DNA from 3 places in the Pseudomonas bambusae genome. Region 3 is predicted to be linked to each of the others. Evidence: riboswitches for the same ligand, from Rfam matches in the RefSeq annotation. Region 3 holds a riboswitch; each other region holds the start of a gene.

Region 1 (9,848 bases), 1.2 Mb from region 3:
CGCACCTTCATTCGTGGGCCAGTCTGCCGAGGCCAGATCGCCACCGACGTGATCCGCGACCATTTCTGGGCGCTGTTCCAGGAGCCCGCCCATGACCGCTACATCACCGACGCGGTCTATCGCGGCAAGGCCACGCCGTTGCTGGCGATGCCGGGGCAGAACGACGACGTCGGCAGCGTGTTGAGCCTGTGGCACGACTACCGCAACAAGCGCAACGCCTATGAAGACCTGCGCAGCGACGCCTACGCGCACATGCCGCCACCGGGCTGGGCGACGCTGTGGGCGGGCAACGACAGTGCCTTGCTGACCATCTTCCGCCACTTCGACAGCGCCACCGTCAACAAGGGCCTGATCGGCGACCTGCCGACCACAGTCTGGCTGTTCGACTACCCGCTGCTGGAACGCACCTATTACCAGTTGGTGGTGAACTTCGACGTCTATGGCAACGTGTCCCATCAGGTGCAGACCCGTCTGTACTTCGACCTGATCCGCAACGGCGCCGAAGTTAACTTCCTGCGCCTGATGCCGGCCGACAAGCGCGACGACATCCTCGGCAGTTGGTATCAGGACAGCGGCAAAGTGAAGATGTGGCTGGATTATCAGGCCATCGACGACGACACGCCGACCGGCCTGAAGCTGGACGAAAAAGATCCCAAGCGCGACTTCGAACGCAAGCTGATCGAGCGGGCAGGGACGTTGAACGCTGCCCCTGATCCGATCAACCGCTGCACCGGCGCGTATTGCTCGCGTCCGGGTCTAGGGCCGGTATTTAGCGATGTGGAACAGTCGTTGAGCCGTCTCGTGTCGCGTCCGGCGGCGGGCTTGCGTGTCATCGACCAACTGCCGGAAGCGACGATGCTGCGGATTCAGGACGGAAACGGCAAACGCGTCGTCTACAGCCTGCTGCGCAACCGCGCCCACAGCAACGTCGCGTTCCTGCTCGGCGAGGCGTACCGCTACCAGCCGGGGCTGGATACGCTGACGATCTATCCGGGTGTGTTGAGCAGCTACCCGAATTTCATCTTCAACATCCCGGCCAACGAAGTGAACGCGTTCGTCGACGCAATGGAGCAGGCCCGCGAGCACAAAGCGGCCTTCGAGAAGATCGTCGAGCGGTGGGGTGTACGCCGCAGTCATCCGCTGTTCTGGACGTATTTCCATGACCTGGACCGCTACATTCAGGAGACCGAACCGCGAGAAGCGGGGGTGTTGGACATGAACCGGTATGAGAATCTGTAAACGGCTTCATTGACTGGCCACGTTCCTCCTGTAGGAGCCGGCTTGCTGGCGAAGGCGTCGTGTCAGGGTTGAATGCATCTGCTGACACACCGCCTTCGCCAGCAAGCCGGCTCCTACACTTTTTTGCGCCATCCGAACGCGCTGCGTCACCCCATTTTCGTTGAGTGAAACCCGAAAAGCCTTATAAAACATGGCCTGCAGCCATTATGCAGCCCGTCAGTCCTGCCGAACCTTTTTGCAAAACACGCAGTCGGACCCCGTAAGCCGTTCCTTCATCGTGGGCATTTTTGATGTCCAGGGGCGTGGGTCAAACCCGAGCAAGCAAGAGGTTACAGATGTTGATTTCGGTTCAAGCCCTGCGGGCACTCGCCGCGTGGGTCGTTGTGTGTCACCACTTCATGCAGATTTTTTTCGACTTTCATCCCAGCGGCCCGGTCGGCCGGTTTTTCACTGAAAAAGGCGCCGTCGGCGTCGACATCTTCTTCGTCATCAGCGGTTTGGTGATTTACCTCTCGACGGTGGACAAAGACATTCCCGTCCGCCGCTTCATGCTTAACCGCATCATTCGCATCGTCCCTGCTTATTGGCTCTACACGCTGGTCATGGGCTTGCTGGTCGTCGTCGCGCATCCGCTGCTGCCGCACCAGGTGGTCGACTGGCAAAGCTTCATTCTGTCGCTGATGTTTATCCCCTCGGAAAACCCTGGCGGCTACGGGCTGTACCCGACGCTGAACGTGGGTTGGACGCTGAATTACGAGATGCTGTTCTACGTGCTGTTTTCGATGGTCTTCCTCTTTCAGCAGCGTTTGCGTCCGCTGATCATCGCCGCCGCGCTGTTTGCAGTAACCGACGTGCTGGGCCGCTCCGGCCTGATCAGCCGGTTCTACGCCAACGACATCGTCTACGAATTTCTGCTCGGGATCGGCATTGGCGTCATCTACCGCCGTGGCTGGATCACCGAGCGTCTGTGGTTGCCACTGATGGCGATTGGCGGGGCGCTGCTGACGATCAAGCAGTTGCCACCGGACGTGCGCATCATCAATTGGGGCCTGCCGAGCGCGGTCATCGTTGTGGCGTGCATTTCCCTCGAACCCTACCTGCGCGGCAGTCGTTTGCTGAAAACCATGGGCGATTGTTCGTATTCGGTGTACCTGCTGCACGTGTTGGTACTGTACGGCGGCTGGCTGGCGACCAAGCGTTTCGGGCTGAACCCGTACGCAGCGTTCGCGGTGTGCGTGCCGGTCATCGCGTTGGGTGCGTGGCTCAGTTACGAGTGGATCGAAAAGGGCTTGTATCGCCGCATGAAGGGATGGCTGGACAGTCGCCGGGCGCTCAAGGACGCGGCTGCGTTGTCGTGAAGGGCGGTGTGACGGGCGGGATGAAAGTGGCTCGCAGGTGCATTACCTGACCGATTTACTAGGACTTTGTCAGTTGCCGTGGAATGGCGTAAACTCCGTCCCACGTCTGCGAGGAATTTTCATGACCGCTATTACTATTACCGATGCCGCCCACGATTACCTGGCCGATCTGCTGCAAAAGCAGAACACCCCCGGCATCGGCATCCGCGTGTTTATTACCCAGCCTGGCACCCAATACGCTGAAACCTGCATCGCCTACTGCAAGCCGGGCGAAGAGAAGCCGGAAGACAAGGCCATTGGCCTGAAGAGCTTCACGGCGTGGATCGACTCGTTCAGCGAAGCGTTTCTGGATGACGCGGTGGTCGATTATGCGACCGACCGCATGGGTGGCCAACTGACGATCAAGGCGCCGAATGCGAAGGTGCCGATGGTCAATGCTGACAGTCCGATCAACGAGCGCATCAATTATTACTTGCAGACGGAGATCAATCCGGGTCTGGCGAGTCACGGCGGGCAGGTTACGCTGATTGATGTGGTTGAGGAAGATGAGGCAAACATTGCTGTGTTGCAGTTCGGTGGCGGTTGCCAGGGCTGTGGGCAGGCGGATGTGACGTTGAAGGAAGGGATTGAGCGTACGTTGCTGGAGCGGATTCCCGAGTTGTCGGGTGTGCGTGATGTGACGGACCATACTCAGAAAGAGAATGCTTACTACTGAGTGATGGGTGTTATCCAGAAAGCCTGCAGAGATGCGGGCTTTTTTATGGGTGGCGTTTGGGGGATTGGGGTTTGGGTACGGTAAGGGCGGGTGTGTTGTGTGCTTGGGAGTGGGGGCATACCCGGTTTTTCCGTCGCGACTGGCTAAGGTTCCGCCCTTACGGCGGGTCACTTTTGGCAAGAGCGCCCCAAAAGTAACCAAAAACGCTTTGCTCCTGGTTTGGCCCTGACTTCGTCAGGGTTCCCTCACTTCGGCGACGCTCCGTGGGCCCGCGCCGAACGGACATCCATGTCCTTGCGGCGCTCTCGCGGCATCCATGCCGCTCGACCCACTCCGCGCACCTGCGTTCGGCCTGCACCCAAGTCGCGTTCTGCGGTGTCTGGACTGGCGAGGGAGAAGATCAAAAGCGATCTGGCTGGAGCTAACGCTCATCGCGGGATAAGGGTGTATGCACGGCTTCGCTCCTTGCACGATCTTCAAACTGTGGGAGCGAATTCATTCGCGAAGAAGGTTCAGACGATGGAGATGGGGTGGCTGTACCGGCCCATTCGCGAATGAATTCGCTCCCACAGGACTGGCTTTTTCCATCCGGCCGCGGCACACGTTGATCCTTGTAGGAGACGCCGGAGGTTACGACGGCAGCGAAGGCGGACGATCAGACAACCCCCGTTTCACAGGCCTCAGCTGAAATATCACGGCCTGTACACATGCGCATGCCCTGCGCGGTACAGCGATGATTCGCTAAAGGCGTCGTTGCCGAGCACGCGGCCGACGAGGATTAGTGCCGTTCGGCGAAAGCCTTTGGCAGCTACCTTGCCTTCAATATCGGCGAGGGTGCCGGTGACCCAGTCCTGGTCCGGCCAGCTGGCGCGGTGGACGACGGCGATCGGGCAGTCTTCGCCGTAATGGGGCGTGAGTTCAGCGACGATTTTGCCGAGGTTGTTCACGCCCAGGTGGATGGCCATGGTGGCCTTGTGTCGCGCCAGTTCGCTCAGTTCTTCGCCCTCAGGCATGGCGGTTTTGTCGCCGTAGCGGGTGAGGATGACGCTTTGCGAGATGTCCGGCAGGGTCAGTTCGGTGCCAAGCAGCGCGGCGCAGGCGGCGGTGGCGGTGACGCCTGGGATGATTTTGAAGGGGATGCCCAGTTCGCGCAGGTGACGAATCTGTTCACCGATGGCGCCGTAAAGGCTGGGGTCGCCGGAGTGGACGCGTGCCACGTCTTGGCCTTGTGCATGAGCAGATTTCATCAAGGCGATGATCTGTTCGAGGTGCAGTTCGGCGCTGTTGGTCACCTGAACGGCTTGATGACCCTCTAAAACGGCCTCGGGCACCAGCGATCCGGCGTAGATGATGACGGGGCATGTGCGGATCAGGCGCTGGCCTTTGACCGTGATCAGGTCAGGGTCGCCGGGGCCTGCGCCGATGAAGTAAACGGTCATTGAATCTCCAACGTATAGCGGGGTTGATCCTCTGTGGGAGCGAATTCATTCGCGAAGGGTGGGTACAGCCAATACATCTCTAGCGCCCGAACCGCTTCGCGAATGAATTCGCTCCTACAGAGACTGCATCGCCAAATGCGTCATGGGCTGGCGGCCAACGCAAACGTGGCCCGTGAGCTGTTTCGCCGTTCGATCACCAACCTCGCCGACGACCCGCCCAACCGCGCCGCCATCGCCAGTGCTGCGCTTTCGGCCACGCCGTAGCAGCCGGTGCTGTCGAACGCAATCTGCGAATGATGACTCAGCCGCGGCTCAAACGCTGTCAGTTCTTCGGCGCTGAAGAACGCCAACGGCAGGCCCAGCCGTTCAGCCAGTTCCAGCAACCCCGCCTCTGACGCTTTGCTGTCGATAGAGGCGAGGGCGGTGATGTCGGACAGCGACAAGCAATGTTCCAGCAGGCTGACCTCTATCAACCCTTGCAGCACTGACGCCGGGCAATCGCGCTGGCAGCCGAGGCCGATCACACGAATGTCCGGGTTCATCAAGCGTGGCTCAACTCGGTTGCGGTCAGTTGCGCGTTGTAACGACGGAACAGCCAGGCGCTGATCAGGCCCATCGCGACCCAGAATGCGGCGTTGGTCAGCAGCGAAGCGATCTTGAATTGTGCCTCCAGCGCTTCAGGGGCCAAAGCCGAATGAACCTCCGGCTGCGGCGCACCGATCACGTGAGGCACGACCAGAATCGCTGCGCCCAGCACTTTCAGCAGCCAATGGCGGGCGAAGACGATCAGCGCCAGGCCGACGGCGGTTGACGCTGCGGTGCTGACCCACCAGGTCTGGCGCAGGGTCAGGTCGGCGGCGGCGGTGCCCGGTAATTCAGGCGGCAGACCGAGGGTCGGCGCGAGGACAAACACCGCGAAACCGGCCAGCCCCCACAGCGCGCCTTCGCGAACGCTGTTTGGCGTGCGCAGTGTGTACAGCGCCGCGAGCATCAGGGCGAAACCGACCGCGACCACCAGGTTGCCGCCGGTCGTCGACAGCACGCGCTGCCAGCCGTCTTCCGGTTCCCAGGCTTCTTCGTCATGAACGTGGGCCGCCATGGCGCCTTCGGCGTGCGCGTGCTCATGCACTTCTGCAGCGGCAGGGGCGTGTTCGTAGGTTTCCGCTTCGAGGATCAGTGGCGCGACCCAGAAGCTTTGCAGCAAGGTCAGCAACAGGGCGGCGAGCAGTCCGGTGAAACCGGCCGTTTGAGCGATTCGCTTGAACATGGCGGCAGGTCTCAGTGGCAAGGGAAGGCGGAACTGTGACGGGTGTCGTGGGCGGCGTTGTGCACGGCGGCGATGTGCGAGAAACCGGCGAAGTAGACCAGGCAGGCGCCAAGGATCATCGCGCTGATGGCGGCAGTGAGGCGTTGGCTTTGGGTGCTGGCAGTGCTTGCGGATTGGGATGTGGTGCTGATCGACATGGCGCTTCCCTCTGAGGTCTCAGCGAAGGGAAGGCGCAAAGCAAACCACTGACCGACGTCAGTAGCCAACTCAACAGCGCCCGCCCACCGCGGGTTTGTTATGTGAATGTGTCGGGCCGGTCTCCGGGCTTGCGAGGGGCAGTGGACCTGCCGTCAAGAATCACCTTCCCGTGCCGCAATGACACAGTGGATCTGATTCTTCGCTCGCTTACCGTTGCGGGGGCAGCGCCGGACTTGCACAGACAAGAGGTCTGCACGCACCGGTTTCCCGTTTCACCCTGTGAAGGGCACCCGTAACAAGGCGTGTAGGAGACCACGGAGCCGGTTGGCAGTCAATCGCAGCGCCGTTTCCTCGTTGACCTTCCCCCGGCCACTGCGTAGCCTTGCGCACTTGAGGTTCGCTGCTCTGCTTGAGTCGGACGCGGCGCTAAGAAGGGAATGTGGTGCAAGCCACAGCTGCCCCCGCAACTGTAAACGGTCATGTTCATTGCACAGCCACTGCGCGAGCGGGAAGGCGCGATGAATGCGTCTGATCTGGCAACCCTGCCAGCCATTCGCCGCCGTGAGCCAGGAGACCTGCCTCGAACACGGGCCTGTTTTTCAGACAGCCCGACGCATTCTCAACACAACCGGGCGGGGTGATCCGGTGGCGAATTGAACGGCAGGCCTGTCTTCTGCGAGGGCAACGCGGTTCTCGTCCTGTTTGCCCGCCGCTGCGCCTGAGGGCAACCATGAAAACACTGGCCAAACTTCCCGTCACCATCGTCACCGGCTTTCTCGGCTCGGGCAAAACCACGCTGCTGCGCCACATGCTCGACAACGCCGAAGGCCGTCGCATCGCGGTGATCGTCAACGAATTCGGCGAGCTGGGCATCGACGGTGAAATCCTCAAGCAATGCACCATCGGTTGCACCGAAGAAGAGGCCAACGGCCGCGTCTACGAACTGGCCAACGGCTGCCTGTGCTGCACCGTTCAGGAAGAATTTTTCCCGGTGATGCAAGAACTGGTTGCCCGTCGCGGCGATCTGGACCACATCCTCATCGAAACCTCGGGCCTGGCGCTGCCAAAGCCGCTGGTCCAGGCTTTCCAGTGGCCGGAAATCCGCAACGCCTGCACCGTTGACGCCGTGATCACCGTGGTCGACAGCCCGGCCGTCATCGCCGGCACCTTCGCCGCCTTCCCGGATCAGGTCGATGCCCAGCGCAAACTCGACCCGAACCTGGACCACGAATCGCCGCTGCACGAACTGTTCGCCGACCAACTGGCCAGCGCTGACCTCGTCATCCTCAATAAGGCCGACATGCTCGACGCTGCTGCCTTGGCTTCCGTGCGCGCCGAAGTCGCCGAAGAACTGCCGCCTGCGGTGAAAGTCATCGAAGCCAGCAACGGCCAGCTGCCGATCAGCGTGCTGTTGGGCCTGGGTGCCGAATCCGAGCTGCACATCGATGGCCGCAAGACCCACCACGATCATCACGACGGCGATGACCACGACGACCACGATCACGATGCTTTCGATTCGATCTCCATCTCGCTGCCCCAGGCGGACGAAGCGCTGTTGCTCGACGCGCTGACCCAGGCCGTCGTGCAGCACGGCATCCTGCGCGTCAAAGGCTTCGCGGCGATTCCGGGCAAGCCGATGCGCCTGCTGGTGCAAGGCGTCGGCACCCGTTTCGACAAACACTTCGACCGCGCGTGGAAAGCCGATGAAGAGCGCGTCAGCCACTTCGTGCTGATCGGTCAGGAACTGGACGCTGCCGTGCTGGAAGCCCAGCTGCGCGCCGCGCTTGAGATCAAAGGCTAACCATGCACCTGCTGCGCACCCAGCCCGGCGGCTTCGTCCCCGACGACTGCATCGCTGACCTCGGTCAGACCCCCGCCGATCTGGTGATCCTGTGCAGCGGCGATTCCCATCTGGCATTGCTCGCGGAAACCGCGCAGCAGCTGCCGGACGACTACCCCAGCCTGCGCCTGGCCAACCCCATGCAGGTGCAGAACCACGCCTCGGTCGACCTGTACGTCGAAGAGGTGTTGCAGCACGCCAAGGTCATCCTCATTTCGCTGCACGGCGGCATCGGCTACTGGCGCTACGGTGTGGAGCGGTTGGTGGAGCTGGCCTCTAGAAAGCGCGGCGGGGTGAAGCTGATTCTGGTGCCCGGCGATGACCGTCCCGACCCGGAACTCAGCGACCTCAGCACCGAACCTGCCGAGGACCGCGACCGGCTTTGGCACTACCTGCGCCAGGGCGGAAAACACAACGCCCTGCAGCTATTCAATTGCCTGGCCAATCGTTGGCTGGACCGCGATTACCCCTGGGACGAACCGCAGACATTGCCCCGTGTCGCGATTTATCACCCGCGCAAGGCCAGCGCCGACCTCGCTGACTGGCAAGCCGACTGGCGCGCCGACCAACCGGTGGCGGCAGTGCTGTTCTATCGCTCGCACTTGCAGGCGGCCAACACCAGGTTCATCGATGTGTTCTGTGAGCGGCTGTTGGCCCAGGGCCTTAACCCGCTGCCCATTGCGGTGGCCAGCCTGAAGGAACCGGCGTGCCTCAGCGCCGTGCAGGACTGGCTCGACGAGACCGATTGCGAGGTCATACTCAACACCACCGGTTTCGCCCAATCCAGCCCCGAAGTGCCGCACCTGCGACCGTTTCGCCGCAACATTCCGGTGATTCAGGCGATCTGCGCCCAAGACAACGAACCTGCGTGGCGAGCCAGCGAACAGGGCCTCGGCGCTCGGGATCTGGCCATGCACATTGCGCTGCCGGAACTGGACGGACGCATCATCAGCCGGCCCATCAGCTTCAAGGACCTGGCCTGGCACAGCGAGCGCAGTCAGTCCGATGTGGTCTGCTACCGCGCCCAGCCTGAGCGCATGGATTTCGTCGCCGAACTGGCGCGACGCTGGGTGTTGCTGGCGCGCACGGCCAACGCCGACAAGCGCGTGGCGCTGATTCTGGCCAACTACCCGACCCGCGACGGGCGCATCGGTAATGGCGTCGGCCTGGATACCCCGGCAGCAGCGCTGAACATCCTCAAGGCCCTGCAAGACGAGGGCTATCCCGTCGAAGGTTTGCCGGAATCGGGCACCGCGCTGATTCATGCCTTGCTGGGCGGCGTCACCAACGACCCGGACAGCCTCGATCAGCGCCCTTGCCACCAGAGCATGGCGATGGACGATTACCTGGCGGCCTTTGATGCGCTACCTGAGGCCAATCGCGACGCCGTGATCGAGCGCTGGGGTTCACCGCAGAGCGACCCGATGTGTCGCAACGGCCGAATGATGATCGCCGGGCTGCGTTTCGGCCTGACCTTTGTCGGCATTCAGCCGGCTCGGGGCTACAACGTCGATCACAGCGCGGTTTATCACGATCCGGACCTCGTTCCGCCCCACGGCTACCTGGCCTTCTATTTCTGGCTGCGCAAGGCGTATGGCGCACACGCGGTCATTCACGTCGGCAAACACGGCAATCTGGAATGGCTGCCGGGCAAGGGCGTCGGCCTGTCCGAACAGTGCTGGCCGGACGCGATCCTCGGGCCGATGCCGAACATTTATCCGTTCATCGTCAACGACCCGGGTGAGGGCGCCCAAGCCAAGCGTCGCACGCAGGCCGTCATCATCGACCACCT
Region 2 (9,848 bases), 1.4 Mb from region 3:
AATCGAGGGGTGTCAGACACCCCTGTGATTCAGGCCATGTGTGTACGCAAGCGCAACACCCGCTGCCCGTCGAACGGATCGGTCAACCAATGCCCCGACACGCCGAATGTGTCCCGTAATCGCTCTGGCGTCAGCACCTCGAACGGCGACCCCAACGCCACCAGTCGCCCCCGGTCCATCACGGCCAACCGGTCACAGGCCAGCGCCTGATTCAAATCGTGCAGGGCGATGACGGTGGTCACGGGCAGGCGTTGCACCAGGTGCAGAATCGACAGTTGCTGCTGAATGTCGAGGTGGTTGGTCGGCTCGTCCAGCAACAGGATCTGCGGCCGTTGCGCCAATGCTCTGGCAATGTGCGCCCGCTGCCGTTCGCCGCCCGACAGCGTGTGCCAGGCCCGATGACGAAGGGGCTCAAGGCTCACATCAGCAATCGCCTCACTGACGATTCGGTCGTCTTCCACGCTCCACGGCGCCAGCGCCGACAACCATGGCGTACGGCCCAATTCAACGGCTTCAAGCAGGCTGATCGAATCGCCGGTCTCCGCCTGTTGCTCGACCACCGCCATCCGCTGCGCCATGTCGCGACGGCGGATGGCAGACAGCCGTTCCCCGTGCAGGAGCACCTCACCTGAGGTGGGCGTCTGCAACCCGGCCAGCAACTTGATCAGGGTCGATTTGCCTGAACCGTTAGGGCCCACGACGCCGAGGTTTTCCCCCGCCCGAATCGACAATGACACGCCGCTGAGCAACGTCGCGCCCTTCACGCTGTAGCTCAGATTGACCGCGCTGAGCACGCTGGCGGCCTGTTCGACAGAAGCGTTCATCGGGCGCGATTTCCCCGCATCAGAATCAGTGCAAACACCGGCGCGCCGACCAGGGCCGTGATCACGCCAATGGGCAGCACCTGGCCCTTGATCAGCACCCGCGACAGCACATCGGCGGCGATCAGAAACAGTGCGCCGCTCAAGGCACTCAACGGCAACAGCCGCGCATGCCGCACCCCGACGACCATGCGCACGGCATGAGGAATCACCAGACCGACGAAGCCAATGGAGCCGACCATCGATACCATCACTGCCGTCACCAACGCTGCGGTGGCGATCAGAAGGGTCTGCACCCGACGCACCGGAATCCCCAGCGAAGCCGCCGAGTCGGCACCAAAGGTGAATGCATCCAGCGAACGCCGGTGCCACAGGCTCACCGCCAGCCCCAGCAGCACCACCGGCACGGAAAGCGCCACCGAGGTCCAGCGCACGCCACTGAGATTGCCCAATAGCCAAAACATGATGCCCCGGGCCTGTTCGGCGCTGGCAGATTTGGTGATCAGAAACGACGTCAGCGCATTGAACAGCTGCGACCCGGCGATCCCCGCGAGGATGATTTGCCCCGTCACCGCCTGGCTGCCCGAGGCCCGAGACGACCGTGCCAACAACGCGACCAAGGCAAACGCGGCAATGGCGCCCACGAACGCACCCATCGATAAGGAAATCGCCCCGGCGCCCAAGCCGATGATCGCGACCAATACCGCGCCGGTCGACGCCCCGGCGGAAATGCCCAGCAGATACGGGTCCGCCAGCGCGTTACGCAACAGCGATTGCAGCACCACACCGGACATCGCCAGGCCCGCGCCACAGGCCGCCGCGACGATGGCTCGGGTCAGCCGGTAATTCCAGACAATGCCCTCATCGATGGGATCGACCGCATAACCCGCCGCCCACAGCTTGTTCGCCAGCACCTGAAAGATCACCGGCAGGCTGATGGAGGTCTCACCGATGGCCACGCCCGCAATCACGGCCAGCACCAGCAAGCCGCTGACCCACAGGGCATGGCCCAGCCAGCGGGCGATGTTCAGGAGGTTCATGGTGTTTCAGTGGCCTTGGCCAATTGCTCGATGCCGTCGAACAGACGAACGCTGGACTCCATCGCACTGGCGTCCATGATCACGATGCGGTTGTTTTTCACGGCGTCCATGTTGCGGGTCACGGGGTCGGACGTGAGGAAGGCCAGTTTCTTTTCGTGGTCGTCAGCGGGGAAGCGGCGACGGTCCATGCGCGCGATCACCAGAATCGTCGGGTTGGCCTTGGCGATGGTTTCCCAGCCCACGGTCGGCCATTCTTCGTCCGAATCGATGATGTTGCGCATGCCCAGGGTGTCGAGCATGAATCCCGGAATGCCTTTGCGCCCGGCGACGTACGGGTCGGTGTTGATGTCCGGGCTGGAGAACCAGAACACCGCCGAAACCTTGCTCGCGTCATGGGCCTTGGCGTGTTCGATGGCCTGAGCCAGACGGGCCTTGTAGCCGTCGATCAGTTGCTGACCGCGATCCTGAACGTCGAAGATTTCCGCCTGTTGCGCGATGCTTTTGTACAGCGCGTCGATGCGGAACGCTTCAAGCCGAGTCCCGTCAGCGCCGACCAGGTTGTTCTTGCCTTCGCAGTCGGACGGCAGGATATACGTCGGGATCTTCAGGTCGTGAAACTGCTGTCGCGTGCCGACCGCACCTTGCGGACCGACCATCCATTCGAACTGCACCGGCACGAAGTCCGGGTGCTTGCCGATCACCGATTCGAAGCTCGGCGCGTTGTCGGCCAGGCGCTCGATCTTCGCGTTGGCGTCCTTGAATTGAGGCAGGGTGTCGTTGAACCACAGGGAAGTGCCAATGACCCGGTCGCTCAGGCCCAGCGCATAGAGCATTTCGGTGGCGGCCTGGCCGATGGTCACGGCTTTGTGAGGCGCCTGGGCAAAGGTCAGGGGCACGCCGCAGTTGTCGAGGGTCAACGGGTAGTGGGTCGGTGCAGCCAAAGCGGAGGGGGACATGAACGCTGCGCTCGACAGCGTCAGACTGGTGAACAAGGGAGCAAAACGGCGCAGCGACATTGGGGTTTCTCCAGTGAGCCTGTGATCGACGAAACAGGCACTGGAAAGCACACCCGAACGGCTGGCGGAGAATAAAGGCAAGCACCGCGCACGGGAGTCCTTCCCGGACACCCCGCCGGTGAATGATTGACGCTTGCCGGCAGGTCTCCTGACTGGCGCTTCATCACCGTGCTTCGGCCTTCCCGGGCGGTAACCCAGTGGCAAACAGGAAGCACGGCTCGACGCCTACAGTTGCGGGGACAGTTCCGTTTGAGCGCGCCCGATGACACAGGGCACGGCTCGCGGATTCCCTATTAATTCCGAGTGGAAACCGGCGGCGGCGATGGTAAACGATTTGCCCGATACAGGCGACCACTCGGCGTTCGCAACCCTTGTAGGAGCGTGGCTTGTCCCGCGATCGGCGACGAAGTCGTCGTCATCCGTCAAATGCATTTCATCTGAGGCACCGCGAATACCGATTTGGCGACGGGTTCCCCGCCGATCGCGGGACAAGCCACGCTCCTACAGGCCCCTTATTTTAACGGCCAGCCGATCACTTTCTTCGGCCTCGGATTCGCATACGTCCGCACTTTGGAGGTCTTCAATCCCAATCGCACCAGCGACTCCGCCAGCGCCACGGCGGCCGTCACGCCATCCACCACCGGCACGCCCGCACGGTCACGAATCAGCTGGTCCAGCCCGGCCATGCCGCCGCAACCCAGGCAGATCACCTCGGCCTTGTCCTGCGTCACCGCCTCGACCGCCTGCCCGGCGATGGCCTCCAGTGCGCGGTCCGGCCTCTCTTCCAGCTCCAGCACGCTCATGCCGCTGGCTCGCACCGACGCGCAGCGTTCGAACACACCGGCCAGTTTCAGGCGGTCTTCGATCAGCGGCACCGTCCGGTCCAGCGTGGTCACCACCGAATATTTATGCCCGAGCAGCATCGCCAGGCTGGCCGCGGCTTCGGTGATGTCCACCACCGGCACGTCCAGCAATTCCTGCAAGCCTTCGCGCCCGTGCTCGCCATACCCGGCCTGAATCACCGCGTCGTAGGGCTGATCGTAGGACAGCACGCGGTCCATCACGGCAATCGCCGCCAGATAGCTTTCGAAATTGCCTTCCACCGATTCCGCACCAAAACGTGGCGTCAGGCCGATGATTTCCGTACCGGGTGACGCAACACTGCGCGCCTGCTCGGCAATGGTGTCGGTCATGGATTGAGTGGTGTTCACGTTGACGATCAAAATGCGCATGGGGGCGGGTCTCAAGCGGTGATCATGGGATACATGCCTACCGCTGAAGCGAAAACCGCGCCACCTTGGAATTCGGCGGGTGAGACGTCGAACCGTTCGCCGACGTCTCGGGTGGATCTTCAATCCTTCATCGGCACCGGAGCCTGCGGCGCAATGAAGCCTTGATCACGCATCGCTTGCCAGAAGCCGTCCGGCACCTGGGCATTCAGCGCCGCGACGTCTTCGATGATTCGCGAGGGCCGGCTCGCGCCAGGAATCACCGCCGCCACCAGCGGGTTGGCCAGTACGAATTGCAGCGCCGCCGATTTGATATCGACCTGGTACTGGCGGGCGATTTCCTGAATGTGCGCGACCTTGTCGAGCATCGCTTGCGGCGCTTCCTGGTACTCGAAATGCTTGCCGCCCACCAACACGCCCGAGCTGTAGGGCCCGCCCACGACGAACTCGGCGTTGTGCTCACGGGCCTTGGCGAACAGGCGTTGCAGCGGCTGGTCGTGGTCCAGCAGCGAATAGCGGCCCGCCAGCAGGAAACCGTCCGGTTGTGCTTCACTCAGGTCCAGCGTCAGCTCGCACGGCTCGACCCGGTTCACGCCCAGGCCCCACGCCTTGATCACGCCTTCTTCGCGCAGTCGGGTGAGGGTGCGGAAAGCGCCTTTGCGGGCGATGTTGAAATGCTCGATCCACTCATCGCCGTGGGCATCTTGAGCGATGTCGTGCACGAACACGATGTCCAGCCGATCGGTGTCCAAGCGCTTGAGGCTGGCCTCGATGGAACGCAGCGTGGCGTCGCCGGAATAATCGGTGAGGATTTTGTTTTTCAAACCGTCGCTGAACGGGCCGCTGCGGGTTTCGCTGTCCAGTTCGTCGGAAATCAACCGGCCCACTTTGGTGCTGAGGGTGTATTCGTCGCGCGGCACATGGGCCAGCGCCTTGCCCAGCCGTTGCTCGGACAGGCCCGAGCCGTACAGCGGCGCGGTGTCGAAATAGCGGATGCCCTGATCCCACGCCGATTGCACCGTGGCGGCGGCTTCGTCTTCGCTGATGTCGCGGAACATATTGCCCAGAGGCGCTGCGCCAAAGCCGAGGCGGCCAATGATCTTGTCGTGCAGACTCATGAAAGTGTCCTGTCCGGGGTCATGGAGTGCCGGGAAAAAATGCCCGGCGTGTTGTACAGATCATGCCGTGCGGCAGGAGTTCTATGGTTCGTGTGGAGGGCGGGCATACGTGTCACACCACGCCGCAGAACTCCTCCTGTAGGAGCGAATTTATTCGCGAAGAGGGTTCAGACGCTAGAGAAGTGTCGACTGTACAGCCCTTTCGCGAATGAATTCGCTCCTACAGGTTTCTCGACTCGGCACCCTGTGGCGGACGATCCCCTCCGCTTGAGCAGCACGGCACCATGCAACTTTTGCGGTCTGCGCGCCTTCCAACCCATTACACCGTGTCGATAACCGGAAAGGGAGGGCCGTCGATGAGCGAACACATCGTCCATTTCCATTGTGGGGTCGATCAGACCACCACCGAGCATTTCCGCGACCGCTGTCTGGAAGCCCTCGACAAAGGGGCGACCGGCTTGCTGCTGAACCTCTCCACCGCAGGCGGCAGCACGGCCCTGGGCTTCACGATCTACAACTTTCTCAAGTCGCTGAAGGTGCCGATTCGCGCACTGAACAGCGGCAACATCGAATCCATGGGCATCGTCATCTACCTCGCCGCCGAGGAGCGCATCGTCTGTCCTCACTCCCGGTTTCTCATCCACCCGATGAGCTGGTACTTCAACCAGAGCTCGGTGGATCACTCACGCATCCGCGAATACCTGCGCAGCCTGGATAACGACTTGCAACGGTACGTGAACATCTATCTGAGCGAGACCGACGGCGCAGTGACCCCGCTGGACATTGGCCGCTGTCTGTCGTCGGAGGAAAAGGTGATTCGGGCCGAAGACTCCCTGGCCTGCGGCATTGCCCACCGGGTCGAGCAGTTGCAGTTTCCCGAAGGCGCCACGCACTGGACGGTCAGCGCCAGCTAAGCTCAACTCATCCACACACCGGGTCGCCACAGAACCCGCCTGACACGAGGAACTTGCCATGCACACTCATTCGCACAAAACCCCGGACGCCGTGCCCCGTGGCGCTGTTCCGCTGGACGAAGAAGAGGTTGAAGTGGACGTCGATAATGACCCCGGCAATGAAGACCCGGGTTCGCAGTTCGACCGGGACGCCACGGTGCCGCTGATCGACCCGGACGAATAACTAACGCAACGCACGGGCATAAAAAAGCGAGGGCTCTCACCCTCGCTCGTTCCGCTGATCAGACGTTGATCAGGATTTACGGCCTGCGCCGCCTTGTGGCATTCCGCCTTTTTTGCTGGCGTCCGGACGTTTTTCGTCAGTTGCTTTCTGCCGGTCGTTGGCCATGTTGCTGCCACCTGAAGCCTGGCCGCCTTTTTTGCCTGCGTCGGAGGCTTTTTGGCGATCGTTCGAGAAGTTGCCAGGGTTCGATTTTCCGGTGTTAGCCATGATTGCGTACCTCTTGTTATGAGAAGGGCGAGTCATGTGGCTCGCATTAAATGGGATGAATCAAGCGGCAGTTGGTTTAAACAATCACGGCATTACCGGACAAACGGCGGGAGTGGCGAAACGATGCCAGCGCCTTTGGATACGGGCGTTTACATGTGCACTTCGACCGCCAGCGGCAGGTGATCGGACAGGTGCGTCCACGGCCGCGTCCCGAGGATTTTCGGGTTGTGACTGGTGGCGTTGCGCAGGTAAACCCGGTCCAGCCGCAGCAGCGGGAAGCGGGCCGGGTAGGTCTTGGCCAATCGCCCATGGCTTTGCTCGAAAGCCTCGTGCAAGTACGTGCAGCGCGCTAGGCGTTTGTTGCCCTGCAATTGCCAATCATTGAAATCCCCGGCAATCACCACCGGCGCGTGTTCGGGCAGCGAGTCCAGCAACGCGCACAATAAGTCGAGCTGTAACTGCCGATGACTTTCCAAGAGGCTCAAATGCACGCAAATAGCGTGCACCTCGTCGTGTCCCGGCACCTGCAACACGCAATGCAGCAGGCCCCGACGCTCCGGGCCGGTGATCGACACGTCGAGGTTGCGGTAATGCAGGATCGGGTACTTCGAGAGGATCGCGTTGCCGTGGTGGCCTTCCGGGTAAACTGCGTTGCGGCCGTAGGCAAAGTCGCTCCACATGCTGTCGGCGAGAAATTCGTATTGGGAGAGGGTCGGCCAGTCGTGATAGCGGGCGGCATGGCGATCATGGCCGCCGAGCACTTCCTGCAAAAACACCAGATCGGCCCCCGTGCTGCGCACCGCTTCGCGCAGCTCCGGCAGGATGAAACGTCGGTTCAGGGCCGTAAAGCCCTTGTGAGTGTTGACCGTCAGTACGCGTAAACGATGAACGTCCCGTACGCCCGACATGTCCGAGAGGGGAAGGTGGACACCAGCAGGATCGGAAGTCACACGCACGCTCCTTTTGCGAGGGATGTGCTAGTTCCGACCGGCTCGGGTCCGGGCAGTTCAGCGTTTTGCGATGCCGTTTGGCCGGCGTCGTGCTAGAGCCGCGTGTCTACGGCGGGGCGTCGCGACAGCAGCACGGTCAGGCCCAACGCCAGAATCGAGAGCAGTGCTGCGAAAAAAAAGATCCAGTCGTAGCCCATGCCGAGGGCAATCGCGCCCATCAGCGGCCCGGCGATGGCCAGTGCCAGATCGAAGAACACCGCATAGGCCCCCAATCCCGCGCCACGGCTGCTGTTGGGCACTTGCTTGATGGCTTCGACGCCGATGGCCGGGTAGACCAGCGATAAGCCAAACCCCGCGAACCCCGCGCCGATCAACGCCACAGTGGTGTTGGGCGATAGCCACAACAGCACTAGCCCGACGGTCTCGACCGACATGCACACAATGGCCGAACGGTAGCCGCCGAAGCGGGTGATGGCGTTGATGAAAAACAGCCGCGCCACGATGAAGCAGACACCGAACACCGTCAGGCACCACGCCGCGCCTTCCCAGCCCCGGCTCACGTAATACAGGGTGATGAAGGTGGTGAGGGTGCCATAGCCGATGGAGGACAGGGTCAGGCCCAGGCCATAAGGTGCGACGCGACCGAACACCGACCAGAACGCCATGCGCTCGCCGCGCACCACAGGCACCGGCGGTTTGTTGCGAATCAGCAGCAGCGCGCCTGCGGCCAGCACGGTCAACACCAGGCCGAGGCTGACGAACCCCAGCGTGTTGACCATCACCACGCCCAGCGGCGCGCCGATGGCAATGGCGCCGTAGGACGCGATGCCGTTCCATGAAATCGAACGTGCCGTGTGTTCCGCACCGACCTGGCCGATGCACCAACTGATCGTGCCCACGCCCACCAGACCTTGCGACCCGCCGAGGATCACCCGAGCAATCACCAGAATGGACAGGCTGATGCCCGCGAACGTTTCGAGCAGGACCGCCAAAACGGTCAGCACGCCACTGATCGCGATGCCTGCCAGCCCATACACGATGGCCCGCTTGGTGCCGATGGTGTCGCAGATCCGGCCCGCCACAGGGCGGCTGAACAGCGTGGCAAGGTACTGCGAACCAATCACCAGACCGGCCACCACCGCACTGAAACCCAGTTGGTTATGGACATAGCCGGGCATCACCGCGATGGGCAGCCCGATGCACAGGAACGCGATAAAGGTGTAGAGGACGATGGAGACGATTTGCAGGGTGATCGCCATTGAATTCGTGTGCTGAGGCGACGTTTCGGGTGGCAGGGCGGCAGACATGAGGGCTCTTCGCAGGCGCGGTGGGAGTGCGCCATCATCGCCCGAGGCCAACGGAAATGAAAGCAGGCTAACGATTTAATCGTGATGCGTCGCCAGTCTCTTTCATTCCATCTTCAGTCGCGGTGCGGGTTTACCGGCAGTGGCATTTCCCCTGGCTTGCCCGCACGCCCGAATCGTTCAGCGCTTCTGCAACCAGCCCAAAAAGTGATTCTTCTTGATCACCACCGGCTTGCGCAGCAAAACATGCTGGCTGTTCTGTTGGCGCACCGCCTGCAACTTGTTGAGTGCCGTGGTGATTTCCGCCCGCTGCTCCATCGCCTTGCGCGTGGCGGCTTTTTCGATGCGGTACATCACACAGGACGTGAGGGCGATGAAGCGCGCCTCGGACGGCGAGTCGTCGAGCACGTTCTGCACGCCCATCACTTCCCCCGGCCCCATGCGCCCGGCCTCGATCATCTCCCTGCCGTCGGGAATCCTCACCGAGACAACGCCGGTCGCTATCACCCACAGCCCGTCCGGTTCGTCTCCCATGTCCATGATGGTCTGACCGGTGGCGAACTCCCGAGCGACCATCGTTTGCGCCAGTTCATCTTTCTCTTCGGCAGTGCTGGCCCTGAACACCTTCACCTCGTCCAGTAACGCCCTGGGTCGCGACATGGCCTCGGCGGTGATCTCCGATTGCCAGGCGATACCCGCAGCTTCCAGGTGCCGATACGCCAGATCGAACAGCAGATTGCGCACGTCGCTCTTGTTATTGAGGTCGCTGATGAAGCCTGTCATCGAATATTCGATGGTGGTCGGGCTGGTGTCTTTGACCACTGCCCGGGGTTGTGGCGTCTGTAACAACGCGCTGCACCCTTGCAACGCACGCTCCAGGGCATCCAGCACGCGGCGGGGCCGGATGTGCGGAGACATCATCACCGTGATCGACACGCCATGAATATTGACCGGTCGGCTCAAATT
Region 3 (9,848 bases):
GCCATCGCCTGTGGGTTGGAAGGGAAATAGAAGTGCACGTACGACGCCGTCATCCGCCCTTCCCGGTACACCGCTTCCGCGCCGCGCCCGCCGTTGGGGCTCACGCCACGGGCAATCGGGGTCAGTTCGGTGCTGGTCAGCGAATGATGATACGTGTGCCCGCGCAAGACGCCTTCCGGCAATTCGACCGATTGCAGGGCGAGGGCCGCCAGACGTTTCTGCATCACCGCCTCGCCGTCCAACAGGCCCACCAGTTCCGCGCGTTGGCCGTCTACGTCGGTCAGGGCGTTCAGCAGGTAAAGCATGCCGCCGCACTCCGCGAGCAGCGGTTTGCCGGCGGCGTGGTGAGCGCGAATGGCGTCGAGCATCGAGTGGTTCTGACCAAGCGCCACGTGATGTAGCTCCGGGTAACCACCGGGCAGGTACAGGCTGTCTGCGTCTGGCAACTGGCTGTCGCGGATCGGGGAGAAAAACAGCAGCTCAGCGCCCATCGCCCGCAACAGGTCGAGGCTGGCGCCGTAGGTAAAGGCGAACGCCTCGTCACGGGCAACGGCGATGCGCACGTCGGCCAACAGCGGTTCGGCGGGCACGCTATCGGGCGCTTCAAATGTCACGGCAGGCGGCAACGTCGAATCGCAAGTGCTGGCCAATGCATCGGCGGCCGCGTCAAGGCGCACGTCCAGGTCGTTCAGTTCGCTCGCCTGCACCAGCCCCAGATGGCGACTCGGCAGTTCGATGCCGGTTTCCCGCGACAACGCGCCATACCAGCGCAAGCCTTCAGTCAGGCTGCCTTCGAGCAACTGGGCATGACGCACGGTGCCAACCCGATTGGCCAGCACGCCCGCGAACGGCAGGTCCGGTTGATAGCGCGCGAGGCCCAACGCCAGCGCCCCGAAGGTTTGAGCCATGGCCGTGCCGTCGATCACGCCCAGCACCGGCACGCCGAAACGCCGCGCCAGATCCGCGCTGGAAGGCGTTCCGTCGAACAGCCCCATCACGCCCTCGATCAGGATCAGATCAGCATCGGCGGCGGCTTCCCACAGCAGGCGTCGGCTCTCATCCTCGCCCACCATCCACATGTCCAATTGATAAACGGGATTACCGCTGGCGCGTTCGAGAATCATCGGGTCGAGAAAATCCGGACCGCATTTGAATACACGAACGTTACGACCCTGATTGCGATGCAAGCGCGCCAAGGCTGCGGTCACGGTGGTTTTGCCCTGGCCAGACGCAGGTGCCGCGATCAGGACCGCAGGGCATTGACGAGCCTCACTCACAGCTCAATGCCCTTCTGCGCCTTGATGCCCGCCTGAAACGCGTGCTTGACCACGCCAATCTCGGACACCGTGTCAGACAGGTCGATCAATTCCTGCTTCGCGCCACGGCCAGTGACGACCACGTGCTGCATCGGCGGACGCGCCTGGAGGTCGCTCAACACCTGTTCCAGATCGAGGTAGCCGTGTTTGAGGGCGATGTTCAGTTCGTCGAGGATCACCAGGCCTATCTCGGGATCGCGCAGGAATTCTCGGGTCACGACCCACGCCGCCTCGGCCGCCGCGATGTCGCGCTGGCGGTCCTGGGTCTCCCACGTGAAGCCTTCGCCCATGACGTGATAGCGCACTTGCTCGGGGAAACGGCGAAAGAACAGCTCTTCGCCCGTGGCGTTGCGGCCTTTGATGAACTGCACCACGCCGCACTGCATGCCGTGGCCCATGGCCCGCGCCAGCATGCCGAACGCCGAACTGCTCTTGCCCTTGCCGTTGCCGGTCAGGACCAGCAACAGGCCGCATTCATTGGGGGCGCTGGCAATGCGCTCGTCCATCACCGCCTTTTTGCGCAGCATGCGCGCCAAGTGGCGTTCGTCACGTTCGGGGGATTCGCTCATCTCAGCTCTCCGCTTGAGGGCAGGTGTGGCAAACGGAGGGCACGGACAAAGGCTGACAGCAGGCACCGGACAACGCCGAGCCTGCGCAGAGCATCGCCCTCCGTGATGCTGTTGAATGGATCAGGCCGGTCTCCGGACTCATGAGCGGATCACTGACTGCGCGCCTTCCCATGTTCATCGAACACAGTGGCATCGTGCGCAGCCTTGACTCATTTACCGTTGCGGAGGCAGCGCCGGAATTGATCGCAAAGGCGTTCGCACCGGCTTCCCTGTTTCACCCTGTTTGACGGGCACCTGAAACAATCGGCGAAGGTTAGAGGGTTGACTACCGAGCGTCAATCGAAGCGGCGGTCCAATAGCGACTCATGTAGGAGCGCGCTTGCCCGCGAAAGCAGCTTCTCTGATACGCATGAGCCGACTGACCCGACACCATCGCGGGCAAGCGCGCTCCTACAAAGGCGAGTGGCGTACGCAAGGTTATTGCAGGTGTTTGCTGCGCAACAGCCACGCAGCAAACCACAGGGAAAAGGATCAGTTGCTGCGGGCGAGATTCGACGGCTGGATCACACGTTTGGCGTTCAGCCAGGCTTTCTGCCAATACGGCTTGTCGAGGCTGTCGAGCTTGACGGTGCCGCCGGTGGCAGGCGCATGAACGAAACGGCCTTCACCGACATAGATCCCGGCATGGCTCACGTTCGAGCCGCCGCCCGTGGCGAAGAACACCAGGTCGCCGGTCTGCAACTGGCTGCGGTCGATGTCCGGTCCACGCAGGGTGATCATCTCGCGGGTCGAGCGCGGCAGGGTGATGCCAGCAGCGTCGTGATAGACGTAGCCAATCAGGCCGCTGCAGTCGAAGCCGGAGTCAGGCGTATTGCCACCCCAACGGTACGGCGTGCCAACAAGTCCGATGGCACGTAACAGCACGTCATCCGCAACGGGAGAATTGAATTGAGGGGGAGCAGCGATCACAGGCCGGTAGGCGACCTTGGGGGGAGATGGCGGCGGAGTGCTGGAACAAGCGGCCAGCAATGCAGCCAGTGAAGCAACAGCCAGGCGAACCGTAATCGACATAAACACAACAACCTTCCTAGGATGCGGCTTACTCTGCCGGAGGCCGGAACCTTGCGCAATCAGGGCTTCCCCTAACTGCGCGGCCCGTATTTAACGGTGTTGGCGCTTGATTGTAGTCGAGGTCATGGCGGTCGTGGTTTCTGGAACCTGGGAAGGTGCCATGGCCAGCGCGCGCTTGGCTTCGATGAACGTACGGGCCCAATAAGCATCGTCGAGGCTATCGACGCGCACACCGCCACTGCGACGGCTGCTGGAGTGGATGAACTGGTCATCGCCCAGGTAGATGCCGGCATGGCTGACGCGGCCGCGGCCTGCGGTGCTGAAGAACAGCAAGTCGCCAGGCTTCAGGTCGTTACGCTTGACCAGAGGAGCGTCGATATTGATCATTTCGCGGGAAGAACGCGGCAGGCTCATGCCCGCCTCTTCGCGGAACAGGTAGCCGATGAAACCGCTGCAATCGAAGCCGGACGTGGTCGAGGTGCCACCGAAACGGTAGCGAGTCCCGATCAACGATTTGCCACGTTCCAGAATGCTGTCAGCCAAGACCGGCAACTGATACGGCTTGTTGTCGGAGAACTGGGCCAATTCGTCTTCGGTGGCGATTTCGTCATCCAGTACGGAAGAGGAGTAATCGGCACGCTTGGCAGTTTGTGCGGTGGCAGAGTCCCGGAATTGCGGGTTCTGCGACTGTTGTTGCGACGCTGGCATCTGGGCCGCGCAGCCGAACAGCAGCGTTACGAGTGCGAGAGGCACGAGGGGTGCGAAGCGATTCAGCATGGGCACGACCGTGGCGGATGTGTAAAGAAGCCGAGACTATGCCCTCAATCGTCATCATTTGCAAATTCAATCGAATCAAATGTGACTTACCAGGTCCTCCATCACATCTAAGGCTCTACACCTTAGAAATGCATCCATGTGAATGGAGTGATCGGTCGACGAGGGGTTGATCTCGGCGGTAAAGCCTCCTGCCACCCGCGTGCGAAACATCGGCTCGTGGATATAAGGGAAGCTGGCAGTGGTTCCGATGCTGAGCACAGCGTCAAAGCCTTTTGCCATCTCTTCGTACAGCACATTCAATGCCAGCTCTGGCAGCATCTCTTCAAACAAAACGACCGGCGGTCTCAGCACGCCATGGCACTGCGTGCATAAAGGCGGCAAGGGCCGCTGCAGGTGCTCGCTCAACTGTGGGTCTTCAGCGCCACAAGACTGGCAATAGAGCGGCGCCAACTGGCCGTGAATCTCGATCAAGCGTTCCGGCGGACTCCCCGCCGCACGGTGATAGCCGTCAACGTTTTGCGTCAGTACCCAACATTCCGGTTTGCGCCGCTGCAACTCAGCGATGGCGTAATGCGCCGCATTGGGCTGTCCACCGAGGCACGCGCTGCCCAATTGGGCAATGTATTTCCAGCACAGGCCGGGGTCGCGACGTAGCATCGGGCCGGACAGTGCCATTTCAATGGGCAGCCCGTCGTCGGTGTGGCCGTTATAAAGGCCGCCCACGCCGCGATAAGTCGGCAGGCCTGAATCCGCCGACAGCCCGGCACCGGTGATGATCAGAATGCGTTTGGCATGACGCAGGGCCGCTGCGGTCTGCAGGACCAGCGCCGGATCGACCACGGGCGGATTCACCAACCCAAAGTCTCTTTAAGGAAGGGAATGGTCAGCTTGCGCTGGGCCTGCAAGGAAGCCTGATCCAGTTCTTCGAGCAGATCGAACAACGCACTCATGCTGCGTTTGCCCCGAGTGAGGATGAAATGCCCGACTTCGTCCGTCAGGTGCAAGCCACGACGGGAAGCGCGCAATTGCAGGGCACGGAGCTTTTCTTCGTCGGACAGCAGGCGCATCTGGAACACCAGCGCCATGGTCAGCCGCGACTTGAGGTCGGCCAGCTTGACCGGCAACTCGCGAGGGGAACAGGAAGCGGCGATCAGCAGACGGCGGCCGCTGTCACGCAAGCGGTTGAATAGATGAAACAGCGCTTCTTCCCATTCAGGCTTGCCGACGACGGCCTGAATGTCGTCGAGACACACCAGCTCATATTGCTCAAGGTGATCGAACAGCTCGACGCCTTCATCAATGACTTCAGCCATGGGCAGGTAAACAGCAGGTTCGCCCATCTGCTCGAAACGCAGGCAGGCCGCTTGCAACAGATGAGTGCGCCCTACCCCGTGCTTGCCCCATAAATAGATGAGGCTTTCAGTCCACCCGGCCTCGGCTTCGCACAGGCGCTCGACGTAGCCGAGTGCAGCGGCATTGGCGCCTGGATAGTAATTGATGAAGGTGGCGTCATCACGCAGACGCACACTCAGGGGCAGCTGAACTGGTTTCATGCTGGCTGAACGGCTCGATGAAGAACCGCCAAGGGGCCTCTGTGTAAAGTGTGCAAAGTTTATACCCGCAGGACGGGCCGCACAATGCGCCAGAGGGCGTGCAAAATCAAAGGCTTGCGTCTATCCCGGGCCAGGCCGCGGATTATGGGCGTCACACCGATACCCTGTAGGAGTGAGCTTGCTCGCGATTGCGCACTGCCAGACTCTATTTCTGAGGCTGATATACCGCGATCGCGAGCAAGCTCACTCCTACAGTCAGTCGCGCCCGAAGACCTACAAATCCGGGTCTTCCATCCCGCCGTAGATATCCGACTCTTTATACAAATCGTGCACATGCCGCACCAGCACCATGATCACCGCCGCCACCGGCAGGGCCAGCAGGATGCCGGTGAACCCGAACAGTTCGCCACCGGCCAGGATCGCGAAGATCACGGCCACTGGATGAAGGCCGATCCGATCGCCCACCAGCAACGGCGTCAGCACCATGCCTTCAAGCGCCTGACCGACCATGAACACCGCGACAATCCCCAGCATCGGGTACAGATCACCGCCGAACTGGAAGAAGCCCGCCAGAATCGCTGAGCCGATGCCGATCACGAAGCCCATATAAGGCACGATGGCTGCCAGACCCGCGATGACCCCGATCAACAGACCAAGCTCAAGGCCGACCAGCATCAGGCCCGCCGCGTAAATCACCCCGAGCGCGACCATCACCAGCAACTGACCGCGAATGAACGCCCCCAGCACTTCGTGGCACTCATCGGCCAGCGCCACGATCTTCTTCTCGCGATGACGGGGCAGCAGGCTGCGCACTTTCGCCATCATCACGTCCCAATCACGCAATAAATAGAAGCAGACCACCGGGATCAGCACCAGATTGGTCAACCAGCCGATCAGCGCCAGGGTCGAAGTCGTGGCCTGGGCCAGAATGATCCCGACGATGTCGCCGGTCTGCCCCATGTGTTCGGAGATCGCCGCCTTGACCTTGTCGAACTTCCAGAACCCGTCCGCCAGCCCCAATTTCGCCTGAGTCCACGGCAGCGCGGTGTGCTGCAGCCAGTCGAGCATCTGCGGCGCCAGTTCGTACAAGCGGTACAACTGCTTGGCAAGCATCGGCACCAGCACCAACAACAGCCCCATGAAAATGAGGGTGAAGAACACGAAGACCGTCACCACACTCCAGGTGCGTGAAAATTTCAGTTTTTCCAGCCGATCCGCCAGGGGATCGCCCATGTACGCCAGCAGCAACGCCACCAGGAACGGCGTGAGGATGGCGTGCAGCAGCCAGACAAACAGGCACAGCAGGACAACCCCGCCCAGCCAGAACCAACGACGCGTATCAGTCATTACCGCCCCTCAACCCAAAATAAAATGCTTCTCGCAACGCCGTTATGAACCCGCTCACCAGCGGAAGTGCAGTGTTTGTGTGGCAACAGGCGCGGGGACCGGCGCAGGTGCACCCGGCACAGCACCGGCAGCAGGCACTTGTCCGGCATCGACCGGCGCTGCAGCGACCTCACCCGCTGGCACCTCCTGCAACTTCGCCAGGGACAATTGCGAGCGCAGCTGGTCAGTGCTGCCGCTGACATCGAACGTCACCCGGTCCGCGTCCACCGATTTGAGACGCCCACCGAACGGTTCCAACAAACGGCCCAGTTGGGCGTAACGCTCCAGGGTCATGCCCTGGACTTCCAGCGCCATGCTCGATGAGGCGCCCGGCTTGACCACGAAACGCGGCGCCAGACGCTGACTCACCGACAACAGCACGGCGTCGGCCAATTCGGCGGCACTGGCCCCGCTGGCGCTGCCCTGCTCCATCTTGTCGCCCAGCCACAGGTGCCATTTGCCCTGCCACTGGCCGCCATTTTCCTGTGCGTGAACGGCGAGAATGGCGTCAGAGCCATAGCGCTCGGACGCCTGTTTGAGCGGCGCGACGTCATTGCCATCCAGGGTTTTCGCGTTGCCGATGCCCTGTTCGCCCAAGTCCGCCAGCGGCAGACGCAGCGGCAAACCCCGGTGCTGGGCAGCGCGACGCAAGGGTTCTGCACTTGACTGGCCGTCACCGACGAGATTGGCGCCGTCGGTGGCGTCGTTCAGCCACCAGGCCATGATCACCGGGCGGTTCGAACCCCATAACGACAAGCCGGCCTGACGCAATGCCCGGTCAGTACTCGCCGGATCGAAATCCACCTGCAACGACTCCGGCGGTCCTGCGTCATAGCCGTACTGGCTGATGATCTGCTGCGGGTCCTTGCGCACATCAGCCAGGCCTGGCCCCTGAGCGGCCTTCGGGTCACCGGTCAACCGGATGACCAGGGTTTCCAGCGCAGCCTGGGTCGCACGGGTTTTCTCATCGGGGCTCTGCCCGCTGACCGGCTCGCGCACCTGATAGAGATTGTTCACCGTCTCGGCCAGGGCCGGGAGGCTCATGAGGGACAGACAACCTGCGAACAGGCAGTTTTTAAGGCGCATAAGAATTCCCACGAAACAAATATCGCAGCCTGATAAATAGCTGCATGAACATGACTGGCTCGACTGAGACCGCACGGCGGTCCGAATCGCTCACTCTGGAAAAGAACTTACACCCTTTCCCTCTGGCGACGAACGGCTAAACCCTGAACGAACGGGTTATTTTTTCTTCATCGATGGCCCTGCCCGTCGGCCCAAGGATGGCCGCTTGAGCCCAACCCTGATAAAATCGCGCGCCTTCGCAGACCGGCGATGACACGGCCACGCGCCGCACCCACCTCGGTCGTTACCCCGAATCCCCCCTAAAGGCCTGGATCATGAGCAAGCAACCCTCCCTGAGCTACAAAGACGCCGGTGTAGACATCGACGCCGGTGAAGCATTGGTCGAACGCATCAAGAGCGTCGCCAAGCGCACCAAGCGCCCGGAAGTGATGGGCGGCCTGGGTGGCTTCGGCGCGCTGTGCGAAATCCCGGCCGGCTACAAACAACCGGTTCTGGTCAGCGGCACTGACGGCGTCGGCACCAAGCTGCGCCTGGCCCTGAACCTGAACAAACACGACAGCATCGGCATCGACCTGGTCGCCATGTGCGTCAACGACCTCGTCGTCTGCGGCGCAGAGCCGCTGTTCTTCCTCGACTACTACGCCACCGGCAAACTGAACGTCGACACCGCCGCTCAGGTCGTGACCGGCATCGGCGCAGGCTGTGAACTGGCGGGTTGCTCGCTGGTCGGCGGCGAAACCGCTGAAATGCCTGGCATGTACGAAGGCGAAGACTACGACCTGGCCGGTTTCTGCGTCGGCGTCGTGGAAAAATCCGAAATCATCGATGGCTCGAAAGTCGTGGCGGGCGACGCCCTGATCGCCCTGCCGTCTTCCGGCCCGCACTCCAACGGCTACTCGCTGATCCGCAAGATCATCGAAGTCTCCGGCGCTGACATCGAAACCATCCAGCTCGACGGCAAACCGCTGACCGAGCTGCTGATGGCGCCGACCCGCATCTACGTCAAGCAACTGCTCAAGCTGATCAAGGACACTGGCGCGGTCAAGGCCATGGCCCACATCACCGGCGGCGGTCTGCTGGACAACATCCCGCGCGTCCTTCCAGAAGGCGCACAGGCCGTGGTTGACGTGGCGAGCTGGACCCGCCCTGCCGTGTTCGACTGGCTGCAAGAGAAAGGCAACGTCGACGAGCACGAGATGCACCGCGTCCTGAACTGCGGCGTCGGCATGGTCATCTGCGTGGCACAGGAACACGTCGAAGCCTCGCTGAACGCGCTGCGTGAAGCGGGCGAGCAGCCGTGGGTCATCGGCCAGATCGGCGTCGCGGCCGAAGGCGCTGCACAAGTCGAGCTGAAAAACGTCAAGGCACATTGATGTCCGACGTGGCGATGCCGGAAGCGTTGAAGCCTGACAGGCCTCAACCCTGCGATGTGGTGGTGCTGCTGTCCGGCACTGGCGGTAACCTGCAAGCGATGATCGACAGCTTTCAGGACGGTTCGAGCCCGGCTCGCATTCGCGCGGTGATTTCCAACCGCGCCGATGCCTACGGGCTTGAGCGCGCGAAGAACGCGGGCATCGACACCCGCGTTCTCGATCACACAGCCTACGAAGGTCGCGAGGCCTTCGACGCGGCGCTGATCGAACTGATCGATTCGTTCTCGCCGAAACTGGTGGTACTGGCCGGTTTCATGCGCATTCTCACCCCGGGTTTCGTGCGTCACTACCACGGCCGGCTGCTGAACATACATCCGTCACTGCTTCCCCTGTATAAAGGCTTGCACACCCATCAACGGGCGCTCGAAGCGGGCGATGCCGAACATGGGTGCAGCGTGCACTTCGTCACAGAGGAACTCGATGGAGGGCCTCTGGTCGTACAGGCTGTTGTTTCGGTAGAGTTGCACGACACGCCTGCCACGCTGGCACAACGGGTTCACGCTCGGGAACACCTGATTTACCCGCTGGCGATCCGCTGGTTCGCTGAAGGCCGTCTGGCCCTGAGCGAACAGGGAGCGACCCTCGACGGTCAGCCATTGGGCTCAAGCGGCCATTTGATTCCGGCCATTCAATGTGGCCCCTCACTGTAAAGACGGG

Evidence for each region. Region 3 has a riboswitch for cobalamin ahead of cobO (cob(I)yrinic acid a,c-diamide adenosyltransferase). Riboswitches for the same ligand answer to the same signal wherever they lie in the genome.
Region 1: linked by a shared signal. The riboswitch ahead of cobW (cobalamin biosynthesis protein CobW) and the one ahead of cobO (cob(I)yrinic acid a,c-diamide adenosyltransferase) in region 3 are both predicted to bind cobalamin.
Region 2: linked by a shared signal. The riboswitch ahead of AAEO81_RS15695 (ABC transporter substrate-binding protein) and the one ahead of cobO (cob(I)yrinic acid a,c-diamide adenosyltransferase) in region 3 are both predicted to bind cobalamin.

Annotation. Positions count from the first base shown of each region.
Region 1 is NZ_CP151650.1:3,187,684-3,197,531, forward strand. Features, by position in the region: gene AAEO81_RS14720 (fatty acid cis/trans isomerase) at 1-1,239, shown strand, start outside; gene AAEO81_RS14725 (acyltransferase) at 1,575-2,597, shown strand; gene nfuA (Fe-S biogenesis protein NfuA) at 2,719-3,312, shown strand; gene cobM (precorrin-4 C(11)-methyltransferase) at 4,005-4,751, opposite strand; gene AAEO81_RS14740 (cobalamin biosynthesis protein) at 4,892-5,293, opposite strand; gene AAEO81_RS14745 (CbtA family protein) at 5,293-6,018, opposite strand; gene AAEO81_RS14750 (CbtB domain-containing protein) at 6,030-6,215, opposite strand; cobalamin riboswitch at 6,312-6,525, opposite strand; cobalamin riboswitch at 6,593-6,814, shown strand; gene cobW (cobalamin biosynthesis protein CobW) at 6,947-8,017, shown strand; gene cobN (cobaltochelatase subunit CobN) at 8,020-9,848, shown strand, end outside.
Region 2 is NZ_CP151650.1:3,400,211-3,410,058, forward strand. Features, by position in the region: gene AAEO81_RS15685 (ABC transporter ATP-binding protein) at 30-824, opposite strand; gene AAEO81_RS15690 (iron chelate uptake ABC transporter family permease subunit) at 821-1,861, opposite strand; gene AAEO81_RS15695 (ABC transporter substrate-binding protein) at 1,858-2,877, opposite strand; cobalamin riboswitch at 2,998-3,207, opposite strand; gene AAEO81_RS15700 (aspartate/glutamate racemase family protein) at 3,390-4,109, opposite strand; gene AAEO81_RS15705 (aldo/keto reductase) at 4,229-5,224, opposite strand; gene AAEO81_RS15710 (ATP-dependent Clp protease proteolytic subunit) at 5,581-6,138, shown strand; gene AAEO81_RS15715 (hypothetical protein) at 6,197-6,361, shown strand; gene AAEO81_RS15720 (KGG domain-containing protein) at 6,431-6,628, opposite strand; gene AAEO81_RS15725 (endonuclease/exonuclease/phosphatase family protein) at 6,778-7,536, opposite strand; gene AAEO81_RS15730 (MFS transporter) at 7,671-8,885, opposite strand; gene AAEO81_RS15735 (mechanosensitive ion channel family protein) at 9,063-9,848, opposite strand, start outside.
Region 3 is NZ_CP151650.1:1,973,535-1,983,382, reverse strand. Features, by position in the region: gene AAEO81_RS09230 (cobyrinate a,c-diamide synthase) at 1-1,277, opposite strand, end outside; gene cobO (cob(I)yrinic acid a,c-diamide adenosyltransferase) at 1,274-1,885, opposite strand; cobalamin riboswitch at 1,991-2,198, opposite strand; gene AAEO81_RS09220 (C40 family peptidase) at 2,417-2,956, opposite strand; gene AAEO81_RS09215 (C40 family peptidase) at 3,047-3,733, opposite strand; gene AAEO81_RS09210 (NAD-dependent deacylase) at 3,809-4,573, opposite strand; gene hda (DnaA regulatory inactivator Hda) at 4,582-5,286, opposite strand; gene AAEO81_RS09200 (AI-2E family transporter) at 5,560-6,633, opposite strand; gene AAEO81_RS09195 (DUF2066 domain-containing protein) at 6,688-7,758, opposite strand; gene purM (phosphoribosylformylglycinamidine cyclo-ligase) at 8,073-9,131, shown strand; gene purN (phosphoribosylglycinamide formyltransferase) at 9,131-9,841, shown strand.